DNA from 4 places in the Pectobacterium punjabense genome. Region 3 is predicted to be linked to each of the others. Evidence: predicted binding sites of a transcription regulator. Region 3 holds the regulator's gene; each other region holds the start of a gene.
What was found. The regulator CRP, encoded in region 3, controls carbon source genes, mostly activating them, when cyclic AMP is high. The targets are predictions, from matches to a motif close to ATGTGANNNNNNTCACAT.
Positions count from the first base shown of each region.

Region 1: the regulator CRP is predicted to act here: its motif matches at 5,496-5,513, upstream of msrB (peptide-methionine (R)-S-oxide reductase MsrB).
Region 2: the regulator CRP is predicted to act here: its motif matches at 5,174-5,191, upstream of E2566_RS17345 (GntP family permease).
Region 4: the regulator CRP is predicted to act here: its motif matches at 2,090-2,107, upstream of rbsD (D-ribose pyranase).

Region 1 covers NZ_CP038498.1:2,304,847-2,312,447, reverse strand. Annotated here, with positions in the region: gene E2566_RS10420 (NAD(P)H nitroreductase) at 1-508, opposite strand, end outside; gene sppA (signal peptide peptidase SppA) at 777-2,627, shown strand; gene ansA (asparaginase) at 2,815-3,834, shown strand; gene pncA (bifunctional nicotinamidase/pyrazinamidase) at 3,853-4,500, shown strand; gene E2566_RS10400 (YeaC family protein) at 4,551-4,829, opposite strand; gene msrB (peptide-methionine (R)-S-oxide reductase MsrB) at 4,961-5,380, opposite strand; gene gapA (glyceraldehyde-3-phosphate dehydrogenase) at 5,723-6,718, shown strand; gene E2566_RS10385 (D-hexose-6-phosphate mutarotase) at 6,824-7,601, shown strand, end outside.
Region 2 covers NZ_CP038498.1:3,815,072-3,822,672, forward strand. Annotated here, with positions in the region: gene E2566_RS17330 (CdaR family transcriptional regulator) at 1-595, opposite strand, end outside; gene pyk (pyruvate kinase) at 921-2,363, opposite strand; gene E2566_RS17340 (glycerate kinase) at 2,451-3,608, opposite strand; gene E2566_RS17345 (GntP family permease) at 3,621-4,925, opposite strand; gene E2566_RS17350 (helix-turn-helix domain-containing protein) at 5,308-5,901, opposite strand; gene E2566_RS17355 (DMT family transporter) at 6,025-6,984, shown strand; gene lysA (diaminopimelate decarboxylase) at 6,981-7,601, opposite strand, start outside.
Region 3 covers NZ_CP038498.1:4,258,893-4,266,493, reverse strand. Annotated here, with positions in the region: gene E2566_RS19415 (hypothetical protein) at 1-389, shown strand, start outside; gene E2566_RS19410 (aminodeoxychorismate synthase component II) at 666-1,241, shown strand; gene argD (bifunctional acetylornithine/succinyldiaminopimelate transaminase) at 1,362-2,588, shown strand; gene crp (cAMP-activated global transcriptional regulator CRP) at 2,732-3,364, opposite strand; gene E2566_RS19395 (OsmC family protein) at 3,742-4,149, shown strand; gene E2566_RS19390 (phosphoribulokinase) at 4,263-5,132, opposite strand; gene E2566_RS19385 (YheU family protein) at 5,257-5,493, opposite strand; gene E2566_RS19380 (hydrolase) at 5,495-6,511, opposite strand; gene E2566_RS19375 (LysE family translocator) at 6,618-7,220, shown strand; gene E2566_RS19370 (ABC transporter ATP-binding protein) at 7,303-7,601, opposite strand, start outside.
Region 4 covers NZ_CP038498.1:4,725,763-4,733,363, forward strand. Annotated here, with positions in the region: gene rbsC (ribose ABC transporter permease) at 1-70, opposite strand, end outside; gene rbsA (ribose ABC transporter ATP-binding protein RbsA) at 78-1,583, opposite strand; gene rbsD (D-ribose pyranase) at 1,591-2,010, opposite strand; gene E2566_RS21385 (YgiW/YdeI family stress tolerance OB fold protein) at 2,327-2,722, opposite strand; gene qseB (quorum sensing response regulator transcription factor QseB) at 2,967-3,629, shown strand; gene qseC (quorum sensing histidine kinase QseC) at 3,626-4,975, shown strand; gene kup (low affinity potassium transporter Kup) at 5,135-7,003, opposite strand; gene ravA (ATPase RavA) at 7,341-7,601, shown strand, end outside.

The sequences.
Region 1 (7,601 bases), 2.0 Mb from region 3:
TAGTAGAGGCTTTGAGCTGTGGTGTACCCAGATAGAGGAAGCCCACAATTTCATCCTGCTCACGACAGTGGAATGCTTCACGTACCAAAGCATTGTGCGTCCAGGCGCCGCTACGCCAAATACCATTAAAGCCCTGCGCCAAGGCTGCCATCTGCATCGCCTGAACCGCACAGCCAGCGGAAACAATTTGCTCCCAGAGCGGCACTTTCGGGTTCTCTTCACAATGCGCAACAACGGTAATAATCAGTGGCGCACGATAAGGCGCCTGACGTGCTTTATCGATGCCAGCCTCATCCAGGCCTTCCTGCTGCGCCGCACGGGTCAGTACCGTACTAAAACGATCCAAACCGTCATTTTCGATCATAAAAAAGCGCCATGGCTGCATCGCACCATGATCCGGCGCACGCATACCTGCGTGGATAATGTTATTCAATGCGTCACCCGTCGGTGCTGGTGCGGTCAGGCGCGAGGCCGAACGACGATTCAATAGCAACTCAAGAGCATCCATCGCACATCTCCTGTCTGGCAATATAATTTCTGCGATACAACCGATTTATCTACAAGAAACGGTTGTAGGGCAACGTTGCGCGCCACGTTAGCACAAGTAGAAGTTTTGTTACAAGATAGCCCCAACAGAGCACGCCCCAACGGTGATTTAATGCTGACTTTTTACTGTCCGCTCATTAGGATACTATCACTCCTTGTGCTTCACCACTTGCCAGAAGGCAAGTTGAAGGACGTAGGGCACACGCTGTTTACCCGTTCATGGAGATATCATGCGCACATTGTGGCGAATTTTTAGCGGATTTTTTAAGTGGACATGGCGTCTGCTTAATTTTATCAGAGAATTTATTCTCAATATTTTTCTTATCGCACTGATTTTAGTTGGCGTTGGGATCTACTCACAGGTGAAAACGACGCCGGAAGAGGCCACGAAAGGGGCACTGCTGGTCGATCTGACGGGTGTGGTGGTTGATCAGCCTTCCGTCAATAACAAACTGCGTCAATTAGGGCGCGAATTCTTCGGCGCATCCAATAATCGTCGCCAAGAAAACTCACTGTTTGATATCGTCGATAGTATCCGTCAGGCAAAAAGTGACGACAACATCACCGGGATCGTGCTGGATCTCAGCGATTTTACCGGTGCCGATCAACCCTCTATGCAGTATATCGGTAAGGCGCTGCGCGAATTTCGTGATAGCGGTAAACCTATTTATGCCGTCGGCGATAGCTACAACCAGTCTCAATATTATTTGGCCAGTTTTGCCAATACGGTGTCATTGACGCCACAAGGCAGTGTAGATCTGCATGGTTTCGCGACCAACAATCTCTACTTCAAATCCATGCTCGACAAACTGAAAGTGACCACCAATATCTTCCGTGTGGGAACCTATAAATCAGCCGTTGAGCCGTATCTGCGTGACGATATGTCCCCTGCTGCGCGCGATGCCGATGGCCGCTGGATTAACGCCCTGTGGCAGCAGTATTTAAACACCGTTTCCGCTAACCGCCAGATCACGCCTCAGCAACTTTTCCCAGGTGCAACGAGCATTCTGGCAGGTTTGCAGGCCGTTCAGGGCGATACCGCACGCTATGCGCTGGATAACAAGCTGGTTGATGAAGTCGCCTCGCGTTCTGTGACCGAGCAGTCGCTGGTTAAAGCATTCGGCTGGAATAGCCAGAAGAACCACTTTAATTTCATCAGTATCTACGACTATGTCGTCAAACCACCGGTGCAAAATAATAACCAGATCGCGGTTGTCTTTGCTAATGGTGCCATCATTGATGGACCGGAAACACCGGGGATGGTCGGTGGTGATACCACGGCAGCACAAATTCGTGCCGCACGCCTCGATCCTAAAGTTAAAGCGCTAGTGCTGCGCGTCAATAGCCCCGGCGGTAGCGTCACTGCGTCAGAGCTGATTCGATCAGAATTGATGGCGCTCCGTCTGGCAGGTAAACCGATCGTGGTCTCTATGGGGGGAATGGCGGCATCCGGCGGTTATTGGATCTCAACGCCCGCGAACGCGATCATCTCCAGCGCCAGCACACTGACCGGCTCTATCGGTATTTTTGGCGTGATTACCACGTTCGAAGATTCTCTGGAAAGTCTTGGCGTCCATACGGACGGCGTTGCCACCTCCCCGCTGGCCGATTTGTCGATCACGAAGTCATTGCCACCTGAGTTCTCACAGATGATGCAGTTGAGTATCGAACGCGGTTATAAGAATTTCATCGATATCGTGGCACAGGCACGTAAGAAAACGCCAGAGCAAATCGATCAGATCGCGCAAGGCCACGTCTGGGTCGGTAGCGACGCGAAAGAGAATGGTCTGGTCGATCAGATCGGTGATTTTGATGACGCCGTGAAGAAGGCCGCTGAGTTGGCTAAACTGGGACAATATCAATTGAGCTGGTATGCCGAACAGCCGAGCCTGCTCGATACAATGTTGAATCAGGTGAATGCTTCCGTTTACGCCCTGCTGCCGGTTGCTGTCCAGTCCATGTTACCAGCACCGGTTGCGCAGCTGGCGGAAGCCATGCGTTCACAGCCGTCCATCATGAATAACCTGAACGACCCGCAGAACCGATACGCATTTTGTCTCACCTGCGGAGAAGTCCGGTAGCGTTTATAGTAGCCGCACATATATACCCTAAATAATTCGAGTTGCGTGACAAAACGCTAGCGTTTTGAACAACGCCAACGTAGCTTGAAATATGACGGGTATAGCCCGGTAATAGTCATTGCTTATGATAGTATTACCGGGCTCCTTTTCCCTCTATACTCTTGTTTTGATCCTGACTCACACAACCATGCGAAAGAAATCCATTTATGTCGCTTATACGGGCGGCACCATCGGTATGCAGCGTTCCGCTAATGGCTATGTCCCAGTATCGGGCCATTTACAGCAGCAATTGGCAAACATGCCTGAATTCCACCGCGAAGAAATGCCGTCGTTCACGATTCATGAATATGACCCGCTGATCGACTCGTCTGACATGACGCCAGCGGATTGGCAATCCATCGCGGACGATATTCAAGCCCATTACGATGATTACGACGGTTTCGTGATTCTGCATGGTACTGACACGATGGCGTTCACCGCCTCCGCGCTTTCGTTTATGCTAGAAAATCTTGCCAAGCCGGTTATCGTGACAGGGTCACAAATTCCGTTAGCGGAATTGCGCTCGGACGGTCAGACCAACCTGCTGAACGCGCTGTACGTTGCGGCTAATCATCCGATTAATGAAGTCGCCCTCTTCTTCAATAACAAGCTATTGCGCGGCAATCGCACTACCAAAGCCCATGCGGATGGTTTTGATGCCTTTGCATCCCCTAATTATCCACCGCTGCTGGAAGCCGGTATCCATATTCGTCGGCTGGCACCCACCGTGGAATGCAGCAATTGTCCACCGCTGAAAGTCCACCACATTACGCCGCAGCCTATTGGGGTAATTACGATTTATCCCGGCATTTCTGCCGATGTCATCAGCAATTTCCTCCGTCAGCCCGTGAAAGCACTTATCTTGCGCTCCTATGGCGTCGGCAACGCGCCGCAAAGCCCTGGGCTACTGCGCGAATTACGTGAAGCTTCAGCCCGCGGCATTGTGGTCGTTAACCTGACTCAGTGCATTTCCGGGCGTGTGAATATGGGCGGCTATGCAACAGGCAACGCGCTGGCGCATGCGGGTGTCATTAGTGGCTTTGACATGACCGTTGAAGCAGCATTAACCAAACTGCATTACTTACTGAGCCAGCAAGATTTAAGCGCCGATGACATTCGCCGTTTAATGCAGCAGAACCTGCATGGGGAATTGAGCGATAAAGATTGAGCAATCACGGAGTAAATAATGAAAAAAGCATTGCTATTAGTTGATTTACAAAATGATTTCTTCCCCGGTGGTGCACTGGCGGTTAACGAAAGCGATCAGGTCCTTGAGGTGGCTAATCGCGCCATTGATGCCTGTGTAGCCGCAGGCGTGACGGTGATTGCCAGCCAGGATTGGCACCCAGATAACCACGGCTGCTTTGCCGTGAGTGAACAGGCGGTAGTCGGTGAAATCGGTGAATTAAACGGATGGCCGCAAATCTGGTGGCCCGTCCATTGTGTTCAGGGGACGACAGGTGCCGATTTTCATCCAGCGCTTCCACTGTCCGCCATTCAATGGATAGTACAAAAAGGCACGCAGCCTGACATCGATAGCTACAGCACTTTTTTCGATAATGGTCATCGGGTTAAAACTGAATTAGATGATTGGCTACGCGCTCACCATATTACCCATTTAACCATTCTGGGTCTGGCGACCGACTATTGCGTCAAATTCAGCGTATGGGATGCCATCGCCTTGGGATATCATACAGAAGTACTGGTGGATGGCTGTCGTGGTGTCAATCTTTCACCCGACGATAGCACATTCGCATTGCAGGAAATGGTACAGCGCGGGGCAACGCTTATCGATATGACACAGTTTCTTGCAACGCTGTCTGCCGATCGCTGAAACTACCAGCAGAGAGCATAGCGGCAGCCATCGAGGCTGCCGCTGATATTTTAAGCATCGGGTTTCAGCGTAATGATCGCGTCGGCACCGTTAAACTGGCGCTTCAGTTCTTGCTTGCTCTTCATCACAATCTCGCCATTGGTGCCAATTGTCATGTGCTCAGCTTGTTCATTATGACGAGCCTGCCACATCATCACCATTTGCAGGCAGTTTTCTTTCTGTTCAGCGGTCAACGCAACACCGTCTGGCCATTTGCCCAGCTCTACCGCCGTGACTAACCGCTGATAAATTTCTGGCGTCATGGCGTCGATCAGATCATTGAGTTCCATATCCGGTTTCTGCTCCGAGAAAGGTCAGATTTATTATTACTGGATTCCTGTGCTGGCAGCGTTTTATAACAGCTGAATCGTTTAAAGCCAGACATCATTAGCCAGTCACTGTCACACCTATCGCAAACAGATTACCCGTCAACGCGTTCGCCATCAACGTCATCGATAAAGCTCAGCGAAGCAGAATTCACGCAGTAGCGTTCGCCAGTGGTTTTCGGACCATCAGGGAAAACGTGCCCCAAGTGTGCATCACACTGCCCACAGCGGATCTCAATACGGCGCATGTTGTGTGAATCATCTTCCAGATAGCGAATCGCCTCTGAGGACACGGGCTGATCGAAGCTCGGCCAGCCACAGCCGGAATCATATTTACTGTCAGAATAAAACAGCGGTGCCTGGCAGCACAGACAGTGATAAGCGCCCGTGCGCTTGTTATGCAGCAATTTACCTGAAAACGCAGGCTCAGTACCGCGTTGCTGGGTGACATAGCGCTGCATCTCTGTCAGTTCAGTATTGTCGGACGAAGTGTGCGAAGCAGAGTCGTTAGTCATGGAAGTCTCACTGCGGTGTTATTTATTCAATTAATCATTGATTATAACAAAAAATTAACAACCTAACAGGCCGTTCTGGCTTAATATTAGCAATGTTATTAGCATGAATATTTAATTGTGACATACATCACATATTGAAATGACGCGGGCTTTATATGATGCATTCCGCCCCCATATCAGTCTTAGATGTTACTTAGTTACAGGCTCGAGCGGTTTTTGCACAAAGATTGGTCATAGGTTTGACTTACAGCAACTATTGACACGATTCCGCTTGACGCTCAGCAAGGTTTTTGTAATTTTACAACCAACCTTTTATTCACAAACCAATAGCTGGTGGAATATATGACTATCAAAGTAGGTATCAACGGTTTTGGCCGTATCGGCCGTATTGTTTTCCGCGCTGCACAAGAGCGTTCTGACATCGAGATCGTTGCAATCAACGACCTGTTAGATGCTGAGTACATGGCGTATATGCTGAAGTACGACTCAACTCATGGTCGTTTTGACGGCACCGTTGAAGTTAAAGATGGTCAGCTGGTTGTTAATGGCAAAACCATTCGTGTTACCGCAGAGCGCGATCCTGCAAACCTGAAGTGGAACGACGTTGGCGTTGATGTTGTTGCTGAAGCAACTGGCCTGTTCCTGACTGACGAGACTGCACGTAAGCACATCGCTGCTGGCGCTAAGAAAGTCGTTTTGACTGGCCCATCTAAAGATGACACCCCAATGTTCGTTATGGGCGTGAACCACAAAACTTACGCAGGTCAGGAAATCGTTTCTAACGCTTCTTGTACCACTAACTGCCTGGCACCGTTGGCAAAAGTTATCAACGACAACTTCGGTATCGTTGAAGCACTGATGACCACCGTTCACGCAACCACTGCAACGCAGAAAACCGTTGATGGCCCGTCTCACAAAGACTGGCGCGGCGGCCGTGGCGCAGCACAGAACATCATCCCATCTTCTACTGGTGCAGCTAAAGCAGTAGGTAAAGTGATTCCTGAGCTGAACGGCAAACTGACGGGTATGGCGTTCCGCGTTCCTACCCCGAACGTGTCTGTCGTTGACCTGACTGCACGTCTGGAAAAACCAGCGTCTTACAAAGAAATCTGTGCAGCAATCAAAGCCGCTTCTGAAGGCGAGCTGAAAGGCGTTCTGGGTTACACCGAAGACGAAGTGGTTTCTACCGATTTCAACGGTGAAACACTGACTTCCGTGTTTGATGCTAAAGCCGGTATCGCACTGAGCGACAACTTTGTGAAACTGGTTTCTTGGTACGACAACGAAACAGGTTACTCAAACAAGGTTCTGGATCTGATTGCTCACATTTCTAAATAAGTGTCAGCGATGATTCGGTGAAAAAAGGGCGACGTGATGTCGCCCTTTTTTATTGTTTATTGCAGATTTCTTTTACAACGAAAAACAATCAAAAAAGGTTCTATCATGCATAACACAATTTTCTCGCTCCCCGTCACTAAGCAAATTAGCACCACCCTTAGCCAGCGCCAGTTGGATCAATTACCCATCATCGTCGTCGATCATCCTGAAGTTCGTGCAGCCGTAGCATTACAAGGGGCTCACCTGCTCAGTTGGCAACCGACGAATGAAGAACCCGTTCTTTGGTTAAGCGACAATACGCCTTTTACTCAGCACGTTGCCATTCGCGGCGGCGTCCCTATCTGTTTCCCGTGGTTTGGCCCTTTCGCCGAACCTAATCATGGTTTTGCTCGTTTGCTGCCCTGGGAGTTTACCGCCCACAGCGAAGATGAGCACGGTGTGCAACTCACCTTCACGCTGCGTGATAATGAAGAAACACGTAAAAGTTGGCCACATGAGTTCACACTCATCGCCCGTTTCAAGCTGGGCAAAGAATGCGGTATTGAGCTGGAAGCGCATGGCGATTACAGCATTACCAGCGCACTGCACACTTATTTCAACATCGGTGACATCAGCGATATTCGTATCACTGGCCTTGGTGAACCATTCATTGATAAGGTGGATCAGGGCAAGCTGGCGACGCAACAAGGCGATCTGGTCTTTACTGACCGTACAGACCGTATCTATACCCAACCGCAGGACACCAGTGTGGTACATGATGCAGTACTGAAACGCGCTATTGAAGTACACCATACGCACCATAGCGATGTGGTGTCATGGAACCCTGGCGCAGAACTGTCTCGTACGATTAGCGATATGCCCGATGAGGGATATAAAACGTTCG
Region 2 (7,601 bases), 440 kb from region 3:
CGTCTTTATCGGTTTCCATCAACAGTGACTGTAATTGCTGGAGTTCTGTCATCGCGGTGCTGACCCCCAGTTGCCCGCTGTCTAATTCAACAACCATCGCAATCCGAGGCTTTTGCAGATCGACCCCTAATCGCTGCGCCCATTCGCACTGTGTGGCTGAATAGGCAGAACTGCGCACCAGACTGAGTACCAACTCTTCCCGCAAACGGCTATTTTGTGCCAGTAGTTGGAGTAATCGGGCCTGTTCCAGCATCATTTCCGCCGTCATACAGACCAATTCGCCATATTGACGCAGCCCCGCTGGTGTACCGGTTAACCCGATCACACCGACAATATTCCCGTTTAAGCGCAGAGGCAGATTAACACCCGGCCTGACGCCCTGTAGCATATGCACGGACGCGTCATCAATATTAACAATACGTTCCTGCGTAAGTGCTAACAGTGCACCTTCATGTATTTCGCCAACACGCTCCTTATCACCACTACCGATAATTCGCCCTCGTGCATCCATGACATTCACATTGCAATCAATAATCTGCATTGTCCTCGTCACAATAGAGCACGCCAATTTATCATCAAAATCATAGTCAGCCATAAATTATCCCCGGCGTAGGTGGCATAAAATATAACGTGAAAATTAAGCTCTCATTTAATATCTATTTATCGTCATCATGTTTCACGCTAATAAAACCACGCCAATCATTATTATAAAAAAGAAAAAATCCACTCATTGTTTCCCGACGGGAATAAAAATCAACTTTAATTAGTTAAATTATCTGTTAGCAATCATTTATTATCGTCAACATAAAAAACCAAATAAAACCATCAATAAAAATGAATTAAAAGGTATTTTATACCTGAAACAATTCACATTTCAGGTACATAGCCAATGCATCTGCAATTTAATATATGACGATATATTAGGAGACTCGCATGATACGGCAGGTATTAGAGCTGCCAACCTGACTCATTTGATCGCCCTGCGTGAGTAAGACTAAATCTCCAGAAGCCAGATAGCCCTTTTCGCGCAGTAGCGTAATGGCATCGTGCGCAGCCGAAACCCCTTCAGCTTTGCTAGCAAAAAATAGCGGCGTTACACCACGATAGAGTGCCGCAAGATTCAGCGTCTTCTCATGACGGGACAGCGCAAAAATCGGTAAGCCTGACGTAATACGCGAGGTCATCCGTGCAGTGCGCCCTGATTCGGTCATGATGACAATCGCTTTGACACCTTTGAGGTGGTTTGCTGCATACATGGCCGACATGGCGATCGTTTCTTCAACATTATCGAACTCAACGTCAAGCCGGTGCTTAGACACGGTGACCTGAGGCTCTTTTTCTGCTCCCAAACACACTTTCGCCATAGCGATGACCGTTTCTTCCGGGTAGCTCCCCGCGGCGGTTTCCGCCGATAGCATGACGGCATCAGTGCCATCCAGCACGGCATTCGCGACATCCATCACCTCAGCACGCGTTGGCATCGGGCTGGCAATCATCGACTCCATCATTTGCGTCGCCGTAATCACAACGCGATTAAGACGACGAGCGCGTTGGATCAACGCTTTCTGCACACCAACCAGCGCAGCATCACCAATCTCTACCCCCAGATCGCCACGCGCTACCATCACCACATCAGATGCCAAAATGATGTCATCCATACATTCTGGTGTAGCGACCGCCTCAGCCCGTTCAACCTTGGCAACAATGGCCGCCTGACAACCCGCCTCACGCGCCAGTTGGCGAGCATAACGGAGATCGTCACCATTACGTGGGAATGACACGGCCAGAAAATCGACATTAATCTTGGCGGCGACCAAAATATCGGCTTTGTCTTTCTCGGTCAGTGCATCAGCAGATAACCCACCGCCCAGCTTGTTAACCCCTTTATTATTGGATAAGACACCGCCGACGGTAACGAGAGTGGTAATCTTTTCATCTGCCACACCCATCACTTTTAACTGAACGCGACCATCATCCAACAGCAAAATATCGCCGGGTACAACATCGTTCGGCAGGTTTTTATAATCGATACCGACCTGATGATTATCACCTAGCCCTCTTTCCAGACGGGCATCAAGAATAAACGTATCGCCAACATTCAAAAAAACCTTACCCTCTTTGAACGTTGACACTCTGATTTTAGGTCCCTGTAAATCCCCTAAAATCGCCACATGCTTATCAAGTTTACGTGCAATATTACGAATTTTTTCGGCACGAATAATATGATCGTCCAATGTGCCATGAGAAAAATTAAATCGAACAACATTCACGCCCGCGCTAATGATTTTCTCCAGATTATCATCACGATCGGTGGCTGGCCCCAGTGTTGCAACAATTTTAGTTCTTCTTAAAAATGCAGTCATTTCTCTTCCTGTTTTTATCCTAAAAAACGATGTTATGTATCCATTCCGTATAAGAAATGGAAAGCAATCCGCTGCAAAAAATAGGGACTAATGATGGATAGACGTCGCCTTAATTAAACGTCCAATATTTTCACAAGCGCGTTCCATATTTAACGCCCCTTCTTTTAATAAACCATCGATACTTTTCGCATGGGGAATAATACCGAAGATGGCGTCAATACCTTCCTGATAGAGATCTTCAACACCGCTTCCTACACAGCCAGATACCGCAATCACCGGGACGCTATTTTCCTTCGCCGTTCTTGCCACACCGTAGGGGGTTTTACCAAATTTGGTCTGACTATCAATACGTCCTTCCCCCGTAAAACAGAAATCGGCTTCAGACAATTTTTCCCTCAGCCCGCTGTACTCAATCACAATCTCAATGCCTTTTTGCAGCGTGCAATCGGTAAACGCCATCAGGCCTGCCCCCAACCCCCCCGCAGCTCCCGCGCCGGGCTGGCTAGCGATATCTTTACCCAACTGTGCCTTAATAAGCGTGGCATAGTGAGACAGATTGCCGTCGAGCATGCTCACCATTTCAGGCGTTGCTCCCTTTTGCGGTCCAAAAATATGTGAAGCACCATTTTCACCACACAATGGGTTAGTCACATCACACGCCACCAGAATATCTATGCCAGCCAGACGCTGATCAATGCCAGAAATATCAATATGATGTAGTCTTCCTAATGCACCACCGCCACGGTTTAGCCGTTCACCGGCTTCATCATAGAATTTCACCCCAAGCGCTTCTGCCATCCCTGCGCCACCATCATTGGTTGCGCTACCACCGATACCCAGGATGATCTTTTTGATCCCCTTATCCAGGCAGGCACGAATCAACTGGCCGGTGCCGTAAGTCGTCGTGATCAAAGGATTTTTGGTGTCCTGATTAACATGGTGAATACCGCTGGCAGAGGCCATTTCAATCACGGCAATGTCACCGTCGCCCATCACACCATAGGTTGCTTCAACCGGCTCGCCCAATGGACCAACCACCGTTTGCTGGAAAATTTGTCCCTGTGTCGCATCAATCAATGATTGCACGGTGCCTTCACCGCCATCTGCCATGGGTACGTGAATATACGTCGCTTCAGGGAATATCTTTTTCAGACCTTTTTCCATGGCAATACACACTTCTTTTGCCGTCATGCTTTCCTTGAAGGAGTCTGGTGCCAAAACAAACGTTTCATTTTTCATGTTCATTATCTCGCTACCTTATAAAACAAAACCGTACAAAACCGTTGAGACAATGGCCATTGTCCCCCCTACCAGCGCCTCATAAGGAATTAAGGCCATACGCTGCCGAATACTCATATTCATGCTTTGTGCTGTGACGTGGAAATAATTACCCTGCGGTAGAGAGTCAATAACGGTAGCGCCAGTATGAACCATGACGGCGGAGGCAATGGGAGGAGCGCCAATATGCGAAATAGCATCGCCAAATGTTCCTGTCGCTAAAATAACGCCAGTAGATGTTGATGCTGTGGCAGCAGCCATCAAAATACCCGATATCGGTGCCAGGAAGGTGCCGGAAATACCTAGAACATTAATTAATGCGACAACCTGTATCGATAAATTTGAAGCGGCAATTAATCCGGCAATCGCACCTGCACCAATTAAAATCAGCACGGTGGCCGTCATTTTCTCCAACCCGGATGCCGTGTAAGCCAACATTTTGTGTTGTTGTCCCATCGCTATCAAACCAATAAACCCCGCCAGCGGCAGTACATACATCGCATCAAGTTTAAAAGAAGAGAGCAGGCCAATATGCAAAATAGAACCAATGGGATTCAGCATCAGCAGAACAACGGCAACCAACGGTGCTACAATCGCTTTGCCAAGCGTCGGATAGGCCTTTTCACTGGCCGTGGCAGACAGGGCATTCGCTTCCTGTTCGCTGACCTTGACACCTTTGTTCTTCAGTAATGTGGCAACGACCACTGCCATTATCATGCCGCAAACCGCAGGAATAAAACCGGCAATCATCACATCACTCAAGCTCAGGTGAAACCCATTCGCTGCTGCAATGGTATTCGGATTCGGTGAAATAATATTGCCCGCTTTTCCGCCACCAGACAGTGCCAATAGCAATGCCAACTTTGACACGCCCATTTTATTCCCAACAGACAGCGCGATCGGGGCAACAATTAACACGGCAACAGGAATAAATACGCCAACGGAGGTAATAATCATCGTTGCTAACGTCAGCGCTAAAATAGCTTTTCCTTCCCCCATTTTTCTTACGATTGCCTGGGCAATCGTTTCTGCGGCTCCTGACTCCATCATCACTCCTGCTAAAACACCAGCCGCCAATACGCGGATAACGGTGCCCATCACACTTTGTGTGCCGGAGGTTAATAGTGAAATAGTTTGATCTAAATTGGCTCCGCCAATCACAGCGCCAATGATGGCACCAAAAAACAAAGAATAGACGGGATTAACTTTTCTGAGAATAAGAAGTATAGCAATAAACAAACCTATTAAAGCCCCATACCAACCAAGGGGTTCCATTGCATGCATAATTAAACCTCTTCTTGTTTTTTATAAAAAATAGACAGCAGGGTACGAATACAAATCTTTTTCCTGGCCGATTTGTATTAAATGATGTTTTAAATTCTATTAACGATTAATAAAGAACAACGTTAAAACCTCGCCCTATTAATATTTCACGATGGTTATTCTATGCTTTCCTAATAAATCGACCTATGTGTCCAGACACGAAAAAAATGGGCATTTGAATAAAAAAAACTGTGTCAGAGAACAAGATAGCGAGAGGTTTATCACATTGTGATTTGGCGACAGCAGAAACGAAGGTTGGTCAGGCAGGGGTAAAAAGGCACAGAAAACCAGCGCAAACAAAAAGGAGGCTGCGTGCTAATCCAAACAGCCTCCTGCTACGTCATCAGCCATGTTCAATCAACATTACCGCTGTCGTATCCGCCTCCAGTGCGTCAAACAGGTGCGGAACATCAGCGGAATAGCTGATGTAATCCCCTGCGCTCAATTCAACGGGTTGCGTCACTGGCCCGATTCTGGCGCGGCCACGGCTCAGGATCACATGTTCAATCGTCCCCGGCCTATGCGGTTGAGAGACTCTGGCTTCCCCCGGCTGTACGTTGAGCCGATAAATATCACGCTGCGCGCCTGCCGGACACGCAGCCAGCAGCGTCGCAGCATAGCTTGCCTGCTCCGAATAGGTTACCGCACCTTCGTTAGCACGAATCACCTGCACATGCTGACGAGACTGACCAATCAGTTGGCTTACCTGCACATCAAGCGCCATCGCCAATGCCCAGAGCGTTTCCAGGCTAGGGTTGCCGATCCCGGTTTCCAACTGCGAAAGCGTTGATTTTGCCAGCCCTGCACGCTTTGCCAGTTCGGTGACTGACAGATTTAGCCGCTCACGTTCACGCCGAATAGCAACGGCCAGCCGCGCGATTGGCGTAACCGCCTGCGCGCCATTTTCCTGATTATCGATCGTCATAGCGTTCACCATAATGACCATTCGTTCGACTTGACGAACAAAGGCGTTGTGTTCATTATTTTGTCCTGTTGTTCATTATAAAAAATTTTGTTCGCTATAACAGCACACACTTTGCACAAATAGGTAGGAAAAAAGATGACATCCCAGACTCGCGGCACGATAGAAATGGCTATCGCGATGCTCATTTCCGGTACGGTTGGCTGGTTCGTTTTGACAACAGGACAACCCGCCATGACCGTGGTGTTCTGGCGCTGCGCATTCGGCGCATTGACGATGCTGATCGTGTGCGGGCTATTAGGCTTGCTGCGGCGGGACGTCATTAATAAGAAGCAGGCTGGCATTGCCCTACTCGGCGGGCTAGCGCTGGTACTCAATTGGACGCTGCTGTTTGGCGCGTATGCACACGCGTCTATCGCCGTCGCCACGGTGGTTTATCATACGCAGCCCTTTATGCTCGTGGGGCTAGGCGCGATCTTTTTCAGGGAAACACTGACCCTCAACAAAGTCTGCTGGCTACTGTGCGCTTTTAGCGGCATCGTCCTGATCGTCAGCGCCCAAACAGGTGCTGACAGCGCTGACAAAGGCTATCTGTCTGGCGTACTGATGGCATTGGGTGCTGCGTTCTTCTACGCCGTAGCGGCCGCGATAACGAAAAAGCTCTCGGCGCTCCCGCCGCATGTGCTCGTACTGATACAGCTGTTCGTTGGCGTCGTTATCCTTGCCCCCTTCGCGGCAATGCCTGCCTCTCCGACCATGTCACAGTGGGGAATACTTGTGGCGATTGGTGTGATCCATACCGGGCTGATGTCGACGCTGTTGTACAGCGCAATCCAGAAAATCCCGACCGCGCTGGTTGGTGCGCTATCGTTTATCTATCCGGTCATTGCCGCTCTGGTAGACTGGGCAGCCTTTGGGCATCGGTTAGACGCGATGCAACTTGCGGGTGCCGTCGCCATTCTGCTGTCCGCCGCTGGGATGACGTTCGGCTGGCATATCAGGTTCAACCGGCAAAGGGATAACCCGCATCATGATGCACCACGTTCGGGGGAAAAACAGGGCGCCTTTCCCCCGACACAGCCGAACCATGTCGATTAAAACGCTTCCAGCGCCAGCAGCTCTGCCAGGTTCTGACGACGGCGAATCAGGCGCGGTTCGCCATTTTCAAACAGCACTTCCGGCAGCAGCGGACGGCTGTTGTAGTTAGAGGACATGGATGCACCGTACGCGCCGGTGTCATGGAATACCAGATAGTCGCCAACCTGCGCATCTGGCAATGGGAAGGTTTCTACGCCGCCCCCCGCCTGTTGGGTAAACACATCACCAGATTCACACAGCGGTCCTGCAATCACGCTATCGTGCAACGTGGACTGGCTGATATCGCGGCCATCGCCCGACAACAGAGAAACATGGTGATAGCTGCCGTACATCGCCGGACGCATCAGATCGTTAAACCCGGCATCGACCAGCACAAAATGGCGGCTGCCCATGGATTTTATCGCCCGTACTTCCGCCACCAGCACACCGGATTCCGCCACCAGAAAACGTCCGGGTTCGATTTCCAGCGTCACCGGATGACCGAGATGCGCGGCAATTTTCTCACGCGTCGCGTTCCACAGCCCGTAATAGTGCTCAGTATCAATCGCTTCTTCGCCGTGGCGATAGGGAATCGACAGCCCGCCACCCGCTGAAATCGCCTCGATATCCTGACCCAG
Region 3 (7,601 bases):
ATGCTTTCAAATCTAAAGGAAAGCTTGCTTCTGCGACTGAGAGCTGCAACTTAACGTGGGCCGAAATTAGAGATGAAGCACCTGTCGAGTTCATTACCTACATCCCTAAATTGTCTTTAAAAGGAAAGAAGGTGATGAATCCTATGGATATTATCATTAGGGAGGGAAATAAATTTGGTGTCTATCGGTTTAATTTTCCCTTGGATTATTTATCATCGATCGGTGTATTCCAGTCGAATGCGAAAGAAGCGGTAACAACGACTACCCTGACAGATAAAGCAATCGAGCTATATGGGGCAAAGCCAGATACCTCAGTTGCTGAACTACGACCTGATTTTGTTGATGGTTTTTATCGGGTACCTATAACTTTTATCTTGGATGATGCTTAGCTATCGTTAATAGCTCGCGCTCGTTAATCTAATCAATATCTAGCTAAAGTAGGGATTCTGCACATTTAACTCGGAATCTCTGCTTCCTGCCCTCTAACACGCCTCTGGATGCAACTAAGATCGACCTCTCGCCATGCTTCTAGCTATACGCAGATACAATAATCAGTGTTGCATGCGTCTATGAAAAATTCATTGGCATAATTTTCGGGTATTATTGTGGATATCAAGAGTAGGATTAATTTAAATAACTAATATTTATCATAACATTAAGTCAATATGCTGCTAATTATCGATAACTACGACTCCTTTACCTACAACCTTTATCAATACTTTTGTGAGCTTGGCGCACAAGTCGTGGTGAAGCGTAATGATGAACTGACGCTGCGCGAGATTGAACGGCTTGCGCCCGAGCGGTTGGTGATTTCTCCTGGCCCTTGTACGCCAGACGAGGCGGGCATTTCACTGGCGGCTATTCGTCACTTTGCTGATAAGTTGCCTATTTTGGGTGTGTGTCTTGGCCATCAGGCGATGGGGCAGGCGTTCGGCGCGCGGGTGGTGCGGGCGCGGCAAGTGATGCATGGCAAAACTTCAGCAATTGTGCACAACAATACGGGTGTTTTCACCGGGTTGGCCCAGCCTTTGACGGTTACCCGCTATCATTCGCTCATCATTGATCCCGCTTCGCTACCCGTTTGCTTTGAGGTTACCGCCTGGAGCGAATATGAAGGGAAGCGTGACGAGATTATGGGAGTCCGTCATCGCTCATTGCCGCTGGAAGGCGTGCAGTTTCATCCTGAGAGCATTCTCAGCCAGCAAGGGCATCAGCTTTTGGATAATTTCCTTAAAATTTAATCGTATAGAAAGTTATTTTCTTCATCGGCTGATTTAATATTGCCTGCGATTGATTTTTTATGCATATTTATTGACTATATTTTCATTTCTGACGTAATGGACAGCAGAGTGAGGCAGCAAATGGCAGCAGAGCAGAAAGCAGTGACACGGGATACCCACGATAAGGTTATTTTGCCGGTTTATGCACCCGCGAAGTTTGTACCAGTGAAAGGTAAGGGGAGCCGCGTCTGGGATCAGGATGGCCGAGAATATATCGATTTCTCCGGTGGTATCGCGGTCACGGCGCTCGGTCACTGCCATCCGGCGCTGGTTAACGCCTTACAGCAGCAGGGCGAAAAACTGTGGCATACCAGCAATATTTTCACGAATGAACCTGCGCTACGCCTTGCCAGCAAACTGATCGATGCCACTTTTGCCGATCGCGTGTTCTTTGTTAACTCTGGTGCAGAGGCTAACGAAGCCGCATTTAAGCTGGCGCGTCACTATGCGGTTAAACGCCATAGTCCGTATAAAACCAAGATCATCGCCTTCTACAATGCATTCCATGGTCGCACGCTGTTCACCGTTTCAGTTGGTGGACAACCTAAATATGCCGATGGTTTCGGGCCTAAGCCTGCCGATATTGTGCATGTTCCGTTCAACGATCTCGCTGCGGTTAAAGCGGTGATGGACGATCACACCTGTGCGGTCGTGCTGGAACCGATTCAGGGTGAAGGCGGAATTACCCCCGCTACGCCTGAATTTTTGCAGGGCGTTCGTGACTTGTGCGATCAACATAAAGCGTTGCTGGTGTTTGATGAAGTGCAGAGCGGGATGGGGCGTACTGGTAAATTATTCAGCTATATGCACTATGGTATTACGCCGGATATCCTGACAACGGCTAAAGCGTTGGGCGGTGGGTTCCCGATTAGCGCGATGTTGACGACAGAAGAGATCGCATCAGCCATGACGGTTGGGGTGCACGGTACCACTTATGGCGGTAACCCTCTGGCCTGTGCGGTGGCGGAAGCAGCGCTGGATATTATCAACACGCCGGAAGTACTGTCGGGCGTAGCGGCTCGTCACGAGCGCTTTGTCAGTGAACTGGAGAAAATTAACCAGCAGTACGGCGTATTCGAGCAAATCCGCGGGATGGGGCTGCTGTTGGGTGCCGAGTTGAAACCGCAGTGGCATGGCCGCGCGGGAGAGTTCCTGGCTGCTGCAACGGCGCAGGGACTGATGGTTTTGATGGCAGGGCCGAACGTGATCCGCTTTGTGCCATCGTTGATTATTGATGAAGACGATATTGTGCAGGGAATGGCGAAATTCGCTAAAGCCGTCGCGCAGGTCGTTAACGCAGCAAACTGATTACGCCATAAAAAAACGTAGGGAACGTTTTTCAGCGTTGCGTTAGCAACGACCCGTAGGGTGGTGAGCAGGAAGCTCGCCATAAAAAAAGCGTGAAGCAGAGGCTTCACGCTTTTTTGTTGGTAGGGTACAGCGACAGGGATTTAGCGAGTGCCGTAAACGACAATCGTTTTACCGTGCGCAGAGATCAGGTTCTGGTCTTCTAACATTTTCAGAATGCGGCCCACGGTTTCACGCGAGCAGCCAACGATTTGCCCAATTTCCTGACGGGTAATTTTAATTTGCATGCCATCTGGATGCGTCATGGCATCAGGTTGTTTGGCCAGGTTGAGTAATGTTTGGGCGATACGGCCGGTCACATCAAGGAAGGCGAGGTTGCCGACTTTCTCAGAGGTAACCTGAAGTCTGCTTGCCATTTGCGCAGACAAGCGCATGAGGATATCCGGGTTAACCTGGATGAGCTGGCGGAATTTTTTATAGGAAATTTCAGCCACTTCACAGGCGGTTTTTGCCCGAACCCAGGCGCTGCGTTCCTGACCTTCTTCAAACAGGCCGAGCTCACCAATAAAATCGCCCTGATTGAGGTAGGAAAGAATCATTTCCTTGCCTTCTTCATCTTTGATTAGCACTGCGACAGAGCCTTTCACGATGTAGTAAAGCGTTTCTGCTTTTTCACCTTGGTGAATCAGCGTGCTCTTCGATGGATACTTGTGGATATGACAATGGGAAAGGAACCATTCGAGAGTTGGGTCTGTCTGCGGTTTGCCGAGAACCATTCGCTATCATCCTCTGTTGTAATTCACTGCGCAAATTACAGGGGTCAGAGTTCCCTGTACGGCGTGTTTAACTGCTAAAAAAATAAAATTCAGTCTAGTCAGAATGACGTCAGGGAATATACTGGAACCACTGTACCCTTGATTTTCCGGTTGCTGCCTTGCCGCACCGTAAACGTGGCTGGGTATGTCTGGCTACGTCATCATCATCTTCTTCGTTTCTGGCTTTGTCCAGAAAAGGTCTATTCTATTTTCGTTTTAACACAGCTTTAAGGATGTGTCTTGTGTTGTCTCGCTTCAGCATGACAAAGCTCTGATTAACGCTGGTTTTTGTACAGTAACGGTATAAATTTTCAAAAAATTTTTAGTGGAGAGGCATCATGCAGGCTCGGGTAAAATGGGTTGAAGGCTTAACGTTTTTGGGCGAATCCGCATCAGGGCATCAGGTATTGATGGACGGTAATTCCGGCGATAAAGCGCCCAGTCCGATGGAAATGGTGTTGATGTCCGTAGGGGGATGCAGCGCGATTGATGTGGTGTCGATTCTGCAAAAAGGTCGCAATGACGTGGCGGATTGTGAGGTGAAATTAACCTCGGAGCGCCGCTCTGAAGCGCCGCGCTTATTTACCCATATCAATCTACATTTTACCGTGACGGGAAAAGGGCTGACCGATAAAGCCGTCGAGCGAGCTGTTGCCCTGTCAGCGGAAAAATACTGCTCTGTGGCATTGATGCTGGGCAAAGCCGTCGAGGTGACGCACAGTCACGAAATTAGAGTGCTGGAATAATCCCTTTCTCTGGGTACTCATTCTGGTCACTTAAGCCTGTTATTAGGGGAAACATAGGGGGAGGTTCCCGTAGGGAGGCCTCATCCCTGTGGTCTCCCCGTGTATCTTGATGCTTATTCTATCGTTTTCCCTTCGATTAACCGCTGTACCAGCGGTGCCATGATGAGCTCCATCGCTAGCCCCATTTTCCCGCCGGGAACGACTAACGTATTGATGTGGGAGATAAACGACCCCTGCAACATGGCGAGCAGATAGGGATAATCAATATTATCCAACCCCTGAAAGTGAATGACGACGAAGCTTTCGTCCAGTGAAGGAATTGACTTGGCGGCAAACGGGTTAGAGGTGTCCACGGTGGGTACGCGCTGGAAGTTGATGTGCGTACGAGAAAACTGCGGCGTGATATAGGTGATGTAGTCTTCCATGGAGCGGACGACAGAATCCATCACCGCTTCACGCGAATGACCGCGTTCATTGACGTCACGAATCAGCTTTTGAATCCACTCCAGGTTGACGATCGGTACTACGCCGACGAGCAAATCGACATGCTGTGCCACATCATTTTGTTCGGTGACCACACCACCATGCAGCCCTTCGTAGAACAGGATATCGGTAGGTTCCGGCATGGGTTCCCACGGTGTGAATGTCCCGGGAACCTGATTATAGGGAATCGCTTCATCGTAGGTGTGGAGGTATTTACGCGTCTGGCCGCGACCATGTCGACCATATTCGATAAACGATTGTTCTAGCAGGCTGAAATCATTCGCTTCTGGGCCGAAATAGCTGATGTGGCGCCCTAAATCACGCGCTTTGCGGATCGCCATGTCCATTTCCGGGCGGGTATAGCGGTGAAAGCTATCGCCTTCTAACTGGGCTGCACGTAGATCGAACTGCTGGAAAATCTTACGAAAGGCCAAGCTGGTTGTCGTGGTTCCCGCTCCGCTGGAACCAGTAACCGCAATAATCGGATGCTGATGTGACATAAGGCGCGTGACTCCGTGATCGCGATGCGCGCATAGGCTGAAAGCCTGCGCACATTCTCAAAAATGACGTAATGGTTCCCATTGTTAGCATGTTTGGCGCGTTCTTTCACGTCTTTCACCATGCTCAATAAGGAGCATGTCCACCTGCATTGAGCTGCCCGCGTGGCATAATATTTAGCGTCTCATGCAACTCAGACCACACCAAAACGACCTCGCCAGATTGGAGCTGACTACGGATATCTTCTACTTTCTGCGCCAGCGAACGTTCCTGCTCGCCATAATCGGTGCCTTCACGCAGCACGAAAGATTCGATGATGTTATCCAGCGTTTCTGGATCGAGCTGTTGCCAGGGAATAATCACGCTAGGGTTCCTGAGTAAAAGTGGTTCCTGAAGAAGGATCGGCGGCGTGGTCCAAGAATGGGCTAAGCCAGTTGGGAATGCGCTGTTCCAGCCACATTTCCGGTTTCAATAACGTACCACTCACGAAGCCAACATGCCCGCCGTGTTCCGTTAGTTGATACTCAATATTAGACGGTAACTGCGACAGATCGGGAATGACCTCTGACGTCATAAAAGGATCGTCTTTTGCGTGGATGATCAGCAGTGGTTTGCGTATTTGAGGTAACAGCGGCAGCGCGCTACAGCGTCGATAGTAGTCAGTGGCATCGTGAAAGCCGTGGATACGGGAGGTAATGACGTCATCAAACTCGCGCAACTGGCGGATTCGCTTCAACTGCGGCAACTGGATCGGCAGCGTGTCCGGGTAAGCTGCCAGCTTGCGGCTGGCGTTTTGTTTCAACAGGCGCAGCAGGTAGTGCTGATAGACGCGGGAGAATCCTTGTTCCATCCGACGGCTGCAAGGTTCGAGCATCAACGGCGCGGAAACGATGACGGCGGCGGACAGGGAACAGCCTTCACCCTGCTGACCGAGCAGGTAGGCCAGCATGTTTCCGCCGAGAGAAACACCGATGGCAGCGGTAGGCGCCGCGCCCAGCGTTTCTTGCATCCAGTGCAAAAAATAGCTGGCATCGCTGGTTTCGCCAGAATGATAAATGCGTTTCATCCGGTTGGGCTTACCGCTGCACCCGCGAAAATGCATGATGACGGCCAGCCAGCCGCGCTGTTTACAAGCATGTAGCAGGCCGTGGGCGTATGGGCTGTGAAAGCTGCCTTCCAGCCCGTGGAACAGCACCACGCGTGGTTTGTGCCGTGCCTGCGCGGGCGCTTCGCTCCATGCCAGATCGACGAAATCGCCGTCGGGTAATTCGAGCGCTTGCCAGACTGGTGAGAACTGCGCGTGACGGCGAATCAGGCGCGGTAATAGCGTTTGCAGATGCGGATTATGCGCACCGCTTAGCGGATGAAAATGGTCATGCATAAAGGATATGAAAATCTTGTTGTCGGCTCTTGTACGATCAATATCACACTGTTAGCTTCAATGCTGCCAGTTGGTACGACATTTGGGTCAGGAGCGCCCACAAATAATGGAACTGAGTTTATTTCTTTCGATGTTAGGTTTTTTGTGGGTAGCGGCTATCACACCGGGGCCGAATAATATGTTGTTGACCACTTCGGGCGCGAATTTTGGCTTTATGCGCTCACTGTGGCTGATGGTTGGCATCATGTTGGGGATGCAGAGCATTTTGCTGCTGGTCGCATTCGGCGTCGGCGGTTTGATTCTGATTTATCCTTCGTTGCACTTTATTCTGAAAGTCCTCGGTAGCGCCTATCTGCTTTGGCTGGCGTGGAAAATCGCCACGGCGGCTTACGAACGGTTGGAGACATCCGTTGCGCCGCCTCAGCCGATCCGGCTTTATCAAGGGTGGTTGTTGCAATTCTTAAACCCGAAAGCGTGGCTCATGGCGTTGGGCGCGGTGGCCAGCTTTAGTCTGGCGGGTGAAGGCTATAACCATTCGGTGATCGCGATAAGCATCGGCATTGTGCTGGTGAATCTGGTTTCCGGTGTCATCTGGCTGGGTTTTGGTACGGTGATTGGGCGACTGCTACGCAGTAAGAAAGCGTGGATCATCTTCAACGTATCAATGGGGCTGCTAACCGCTGCCTGCGTGTTGTTGATTTGGCATTAACGTTGATTTGGCATTCATGCTGGTTTGATAACGTCGTGAGCGGTTTATCGCTCGCGACGTTATCAGGAGAGGGACATCAGATTTATTCGCTCTGCATCATCTGTTCTAACTGTTCCTGTGCGTCCAGCCAGGACAGCTCCGTTTCTTCTAGCTCGATTTTGACTTTGGTTTGTTGTTGCAAGCAATCGGTGAGCTCGGCCTTGCGGCTGATGTCGTAGATTGCACTGTCCGCCAGCCGAGCTTCCAGTGCTGCGAGCGCTTCCCCCAGCTTCTCCATCTGCTGTTCAAGCTTGGTGATCTGCTTACGCAGTGGCTGAGTTTGTGTTCTCAACTCGGCTTCACGGCGTTTCTGATCTTTTCTGCCCTGTGCGCTGTTGGCAG
Region 4 (7,601 bases), 470 kb from region 3:
TCAGCGATTTTTGCTCCAGTAACCACTCTTTGCTGAACCAGCGTTTTGCCGCGATAGATTGAGAACTCATGTCTGACTTACTCCTGCTTTGCGCCGTATTGCTTACCAACGGCCGCAGCCATCAGTGCTTCCTGGGTTGCTTGCTCAATCGGGAAATCACCGCTTAAGCGCCCTTCATGCATCACAATGATGCGATCGCTCATTCCCAAGACTTCGGGCATTTCGGATGACACCAATATGATGCTCAACCCTTCTTCTTTGAATTGATTGATTAGCTGATAAATTTCTTTCTTCGCCCCCACATCAACGCCACGCGTTGGCTCATCAAGGATCAAGACATTCGGGCGCGTCATCAGGCCACGGGCAATCGCCACTTTTTGCTGATTACCACCGGAAAGCAGGCCGATAGGCTGCGTCATAGAAGGCGTTTTAACGTTGAACAAGCGAATAAAGTCAGCGACCGCCAACTGTTCTTCGGCGTGTTTGAGACGACCACCAGCATGGCTGAAATAGCGCAGTGCGGTTAACGACATGTTTTCTTTTACCGACATGCCCAGCACCAGACCATCTCGCTTGCGATCTTCAGAGATATAAACGATGCCGTTGGCTAAACCATCCTGCGGTTTACGGGTCACCACGTCACGGCCATCAAGCGTCACATTGCCGCCAGTACGTGGTAGCGCACCGTAGAGAATCTTCATCAGTTCAGTTCGACCCGCGCCCATCAGCCCTGCGACACCCAGGATTTCACCTTTCCGTACCGTAAAGCTAACGTTGTCTACGCCAGGTCCAGACAGGTTCTGCACCTTAAGGCGAACCTCTCCCGGCGCTTTATTTGAGCGTGGGTACTGATCTTCCAGCTTGCGCCCTACCATCATTTCAATCAGCGTATCTTCCTGTAAGTCGCTTACCGGACACTCGCCGATAAACTGACCATCGCGGAAAACGGTAATGTCATCGCAGATTTCGAAGATTTCTTTCAAACGGTGGGAAATATAAACGATGCCACATCCCTGAGATTGCAGCTCTTTGATCACACTGAATAACGAAGCGGTTTCGGTATCGGTCAGGGCATCGGTGGGTTCATCCATAATGATGACTTTCGATTCAAAGCTCAGTACTTTGGCAATTTCCACCATTTGCTGATCGCCAATCGATAAATCCCCCACCATACGGCGACTGTCATAGCGCAAATTAAGGCGTTTCAGCAGTTTATCGGCTTCAGCATACATCTTGTTCCAATCAATTCGCCCGAAACGGTTGGTAAACTCACGACCGAGGAAGATATTCTCGGCAATCGTGAGCTGGGGAATCAGGTTAAGCTCCTGATGGATAATACCGATACCTGCTTCCTGAGACGCTTTCGGCCCGTTGAAATCCACCTCTTGCCCCAGAAAATGGATGCTGCCGGCATCTTTACGATAAATCCCGGTCAGGACTTTCATCATGGTGGACTTGCCCGCACCGTTCTCGCCCACCAACGCCATCACTTTTCCCGGGTAGACATTGAGTGCCGCACCGGAAAGCGCTTTAACGCCCGGAAAAGATTTCGTGATGCCTTGCAGTTGCAGTAAAGGTTGCATTGATACCTCAGAACGTTACGCCAGCACAAAGGATGACATTGGCATACGGTGAACACTCTCCGCTGCGAATGATGGCCCGGCTTTTGCCGCTTTGGGTTTTAAATTCTTCATGGCTGACATAGTGCAATGCAATTGAGTTTCCCTGGTGTTGTTCAAGTTGCTTCAATTGATCGAGTAACGCGTCATGGACCGCGGGGTTCTTTTCAATCATCTCTTCCGCCAGAATAGCGGCCTCGACCTGCATTTCACTGGTGACAACATTAACCACCTGCAAAAACGTTGGCACATTGTGCGTCAACGCCAGATCGATACGGGTCGTCGTTTCTGGAATCGGTAAACCAGCATCACCAACAACAAGGCTATCGGTGTGCCCCAGCCGAGCAATCACGGAAGAAATATCTGAATTCAATAATGCTGCTTTTTTCATCTCTCACCCCACCAGCGAAACGTTTCGCTGATAATATTCTAGAAAAAGAAGAGAGAAAGGCAATGAAGAAATAAAAAAAATGTGATCACTATCGAAACGTTTCGCTAACAAAAAATAAAGACAACATAATGTGGTTATCTACCCTAGATAATTCAGGTTTCAGGAAGATGGCAAAGGAAGGTATCTCGATGAGCTTAACCAAGCCGATCGCTTGTGTGAATAAATGCTGGCAACGTGAAAAATGACGGACGTAGATAGTTGATAAATAGAGAGATGGCGGGAAATAGCCCGCCATTCGACAATTGAAGATAACAGATTAGAGTTTACGGATCTGCTTCACATCCAGCTCGACTGAATTGAAGTCTTTATCCAACTCACCCTGGATTTCCACTTTATCCGTGGGCGAAATCATCTGACCATTCCAACGCTTGTGATCGATTTCAACTTCTATCGTGCCCGTCGCATCGCGGAACAGATAGTTCTCATCACCAATCCGTTTTTCAATATTGCCACTCAGCGTAACCCAACTGTCGTCACGCAGATCTTTAGCCTTAGCTACCGTGGTGAGGGTGTTCTGTGAATCGATGAATCCCCCTTTATGTGTGCCAACCGCAGGCGTTTCCGGGTTAACGAAACCACCGCCGCTTTGTGCAGCAAATACGGGTGCAGAAACCAGAGCGGTAATGGCGAATAACGCAGCTGCTTTTTTCATATTTTACCTTCCTTATTTTGCCTGTCGTTTCGCAGTCAACCTGCGGGAGTAATCGGTCTTCGAGAAGGATTAAAACAAACCGTTCTTAACAGAATCTTAAGGAGTCATCCTTTGCATTTTTATTTTTTTATCTTGCCGAAATCGCCCGATTTCAGCGATTTGTCCTGTACACATCACCCCACGATTTCGTATAAAACCGGGAAAGGCGTAAATACGACAGCGGTACATTCCCTGCGAGGCGGCCATGAGAATATTGTTAATTGAAGACGATCGCCTGATCGGTGATGGTCTAAAAGCAGGGTTGACCAAACTGGGCTTTAGTATTGACTGGTTTACGGAAGGTAAAGCGGGTGCTGCCGCATTAAAGGCCGCCCCTTATGATGCGGTGGTGCTCGATCTCAGCCTGCCGGGTATGGATGGGATGGATATCCTACGCCAATGGCGTCAGGCTGGACATGATGAACCGGTGTTGATTCTGACCGCCCGCGATGCGCTGGAACAACGCGTGGAAGGGTTGCAACAGGGTGCCGATGATTATTTATGTAAGCCCTTTGCACTAACGGAAGTCGCCGCTCGCCTACAGGCACTGATTCGCCGCCGTCACGGTCAGCTCCAACCCACATTAACGCACGGCTCAGTTTCCCTTGAGCCAGGCTCTCGGAGCGTCACGCTTAACAACGCGCCTCTCATATTAAAATCCCGCGAACTGGCGCTGCTGGAACTATTTTTGCTCAATCCCAACCGCGTACTCACACGTGTGCAGTTAGAAGAAAAGCTCTACGGGTGGGATGATGATGTCTCTAGCAACGCGGTCGAAGTGCATATCCACCACCTGCGCAAAAAACTGGGCAGCGGGTTTATCCGTACCGTACATGGCATTGGCTATATTCTGGGGGACGCACCATGAACCGACTCAGCCTGCGTTTACGCCTGGTTGCGGGTTTTACGCTGTTGACAGTGATGTGCTGGGGCGTAGCCAGTCTGCTTTCGTGGTCTCAAACGCGCCATAACATCAATGAACTCTTTGATACCCAGCAAATGTTGTTTGCCAAACGTCTGGCCACCATGAATCCCGATGAATTGCGAATCCAATCAACTTCTCTGCCCAAGACCAAAAGTCTGGTACATAAAGACCGAGGTAAACAGGATGATGATGCACTGGCCTTCGCCATGTTTACCCACGATGGGAAAATGGTGTTGAACGACGGTGAGAACGGCAAAGATTTCATTTTTGACTATAAGCACAACGGCTTCACCGACGGCAAACTGCGCGATGATAACGACACATGGCGCATCGTCTGGCTGACGACGGAGGATAATCGTTATGTGATTGCGGTGGGTCAGGAATGGGAATACCGTCAGGATATGGCGTTGGATATTGTAAAAACCAACCTGATGCCCTGGCTGTTTGCGCTACCGATCATGCTGGCGCTGCTGTTCTGGCTGGTAACACGCGAACTCTCGCCGCTAAAACAAATTGCCGCTGAGCTTCAGCAGCGTTCCCCCGATGACAGCACCCCGCTGGCAACGCAGCACATCCCGCAAGAAGTTCGCCCGCTGATTAACGCATTAAACCATCTGTTTTCCCGTATCAGCGACATGCTGGTTCGGGAACGCCGTTTTACCTCCGATGCCGCTCACGAACTGCGTAGCCCGCTAGCGGCGCTGAAAGTTCAAACCGAAGTCGCACAGTTAGCGCATGACGATGAGGCCATGCGTCGCCATGCATTAATGAATCTGGATAAAGGTATCGATCGCGCCACCCGGCTGGTAGATCAGCTCCTGACGCTGTCGCGACTGGATGCCGAATCGTCTCCCGAAGGGATGCACCCCGTCCAGTTCAATGAACTCCTGCAACAGGCGGTGATCGCGCATTACCACACGGCGCAAACCGCAGGTATCGAACTCACGCTGGACTTACCGGATACTCAGGTTATCCGGCAGGGTCATCCGCTGCTGCTAACGCTGCTAGTGCGCAATCTATTGGATAACGCCATCCGCTACAGCAATGAGGGGGGGACGGTAAATCTGACGCTGACGGAACGTGGATTTAAGGTAGCCGATAGCGGACCGGGCATCAGCGATGAAGCGTTGGCAAGAATCGGCGAGCGTTTTTATCGCCCACCAGGGCAGGAAAAATCTGGCAGCGGTCTGGGAATTTCCATCGTGAACAACATCGCCACGCTGCATCACATGCGGGTTACATTCATCAATCAGCCCGAAGGCGGGCTGATTGTGTCGGTTAACTGGTAGAAGCTGTAGGATGTTACGTTCAGGTGTTGGGATAAGATCGAGATATACGGTCGACCACGGGGCGAGGTATCCCTGCGGGAACCTCATCCCCGTGTTTCCCTAATAACCAACAACGAGTCGCTGCATACGTGTTAATGATAGCGAGTACAAAGAGATCACTTAAATCTCGACCTGTATCCCCAGTTCGATCAGCCTGTTCGGCGGTATTTCAAACTGATCCGCCGCCCGCAGCGCATTGCGGCTGAGCATCATGAATAGCTTACCGCGCAGGCGCAGATACCATGGACGCTCACCGATAATCAGCGATTCATTGGACATAAAGAAAGACGTTTCCATCATTTGGCAAGTCAGCCCATCCTGCCAACAGCGCTGAAAGACTTCCTCTACATCCGGCGTCTCACGCCAGCCATAGTTAGCGATCACGCGCCAGAACGTCGGAGAAAGCTGTTCAACCGTCACGCGTCGCGCGTTCAATACATAGGGTGCATCCTCTGTTCGCATGGTCAACAGCACCACGCGCTCATGCAGGATCTTGTTGTGTTTGAGGTTATGCAGCAGCGCAAACGGGATCACACGTGTCGCACGCGAGAAATATACCGCCGTACCAGGAACCCGCGTCGGTGGGGATTTCTCCAGCGACGCAATCATGGCATCCAGCGAATTACCATGCTCATGCAGCCGGCGCAGTAACCTGAAGCGCTCGCTTTTCCACGTCGTCATGATAATAAACATCACCATGCCCAGTGCCAGCGGTAGCCATCCACCGGACAAGATCTTGACCACGTTTGCCAAAAACATGGGTAGGTCAATCATCAGCAAGCCTGCCAAAAAAACCCATGCCAAATAGCGGTTCCAAAGCCAGTTTTTCACCGCCACCGTACAGAACAGAATGCTGGTAATCACCATCGTGCCCGTTACCGCAATACCGTAAGCCGCAGCCAGATTGCTCGAATGCTCGAAGCTGACGATCACGATGACAACAGCGATATACAGCATCCAGTTAATGGCGGGAATATAAATCTGACCGGATTCCATATCTGACGTGTGTACGATACGCATCGGCGGTAAATAGCCCAACCGCACTGCCTGGCGCGTCAGGGAGAAAACGCCTGAAATTACCGCCTGCGAGGCAATGATCGTCGCCAGAGTCGCCAGCACCATCAGCGGAATTAGCGCCCAATCAGGTGCCAACAGGAAGAACGGGTTTTTGATCGCCTCGGGGTTCTTTAGCAGCAACGCGCCCTGCCCGAAGTAATTTAATACCAGCGACGGCAGCACTACCGTAAACCACGCCAGACGAATAGGGAATTTACCGAAGTGGCCCATATCGGCGTACAGCGCCTCGACACCGGTAATGGCTAGCACCACCGCGCCCAGTGCGAAGAACGACACCGCTTTGTATTCGATAAAGAAACGAGCGGCGTACATCGGATTCAAGGCCTGCAAGACTTCAGGGTTAGCGATAATGCTGCGCGCACCCAGTACGCCGAGCGTTAAAAACCAAATCAGCATCACAGGCGCAAACAACTTGCCGACGCTGCCTGTGCCGTGTTTTTGAATGATAAAGAGTAATGTCAGAACGACAATCGAGAGCGGGACGATATAGCTGTCCATCGACGGCGCGGCGATTTCCAGCCCTTCCATCGCCGACATCACCGAGATGGCAGGCGTGATAACCACTTCCCCATAGAAGAAGCTGCCGCCGATCAATCCCATAATGACCAGCACGGACGTCATGCGATCGGAAGTATTACGCCCAGCCAGCGACATTAATGTGAGAATTCCGCCTTCACCCGCATTGTCAGCACGCATCACATAGGTCAGGTATTTCAGCGAAACAACGAGAACCAATAGCCAAAAGATCAGTGAAAGAAAGCCAAAGACCGAATCAGGCTCGACCCCAAAACCAAACTGCCCTGATAAACATTCCCTTAACGTATAAAGAGGGCTGGTTCCTATATCTCCATAAACCACCCCGATGGCCGCCAGCGTGACAGCCGGAAGCGAACGTTTATGTTCTGAGCTCATAAACCTATCTTCTGTTATTAATCAGTCCGCGAAGCGCGTCATTCACAACAACTCGTCCAAAAGCGCACAGTATGCACAAATCAGGGTAAAAACCCATTTTTATTGTGCGATCCACCTGTACACGAAACATCCTGTAAAAGGTCGTTTATTGCTTACTTACCCCGTTAGGGTGTAATAATCCGTAAAAGTATTCTAATAAAAATCTGTGATCTGCCGTTTATTATTACGATTGTCTTTATGAAAGTAGGGTTTTTCTGAGGCCACCCTTTCAGCCAAGCCGTCGGATTCAAAAATAAACGATTTCAGTACATCACATCATGGGACTAACGGATTAATTATGCGTCAAACTGCGGCATTGGCTGAAAGAATTTCTCGCCTCAGCCATGCGCTAGAACATGGGCTCTACGAAAGACAGCACGCGATTCGCCTCTGTTTGCTGGCGGCACTGAGCGGGGAAAGCGTATTTCTGTTGGGTCCACCAGGTATCGCCAAAAGTATGATCGCCAGGCGTCTTAAATTCGCGTTTCGTCATGCGAATGCGTTTGAGTACCTGATGACCCGCTTTTCCACCCCGGAAGAGGTGTTCGGCCCTCTGTCC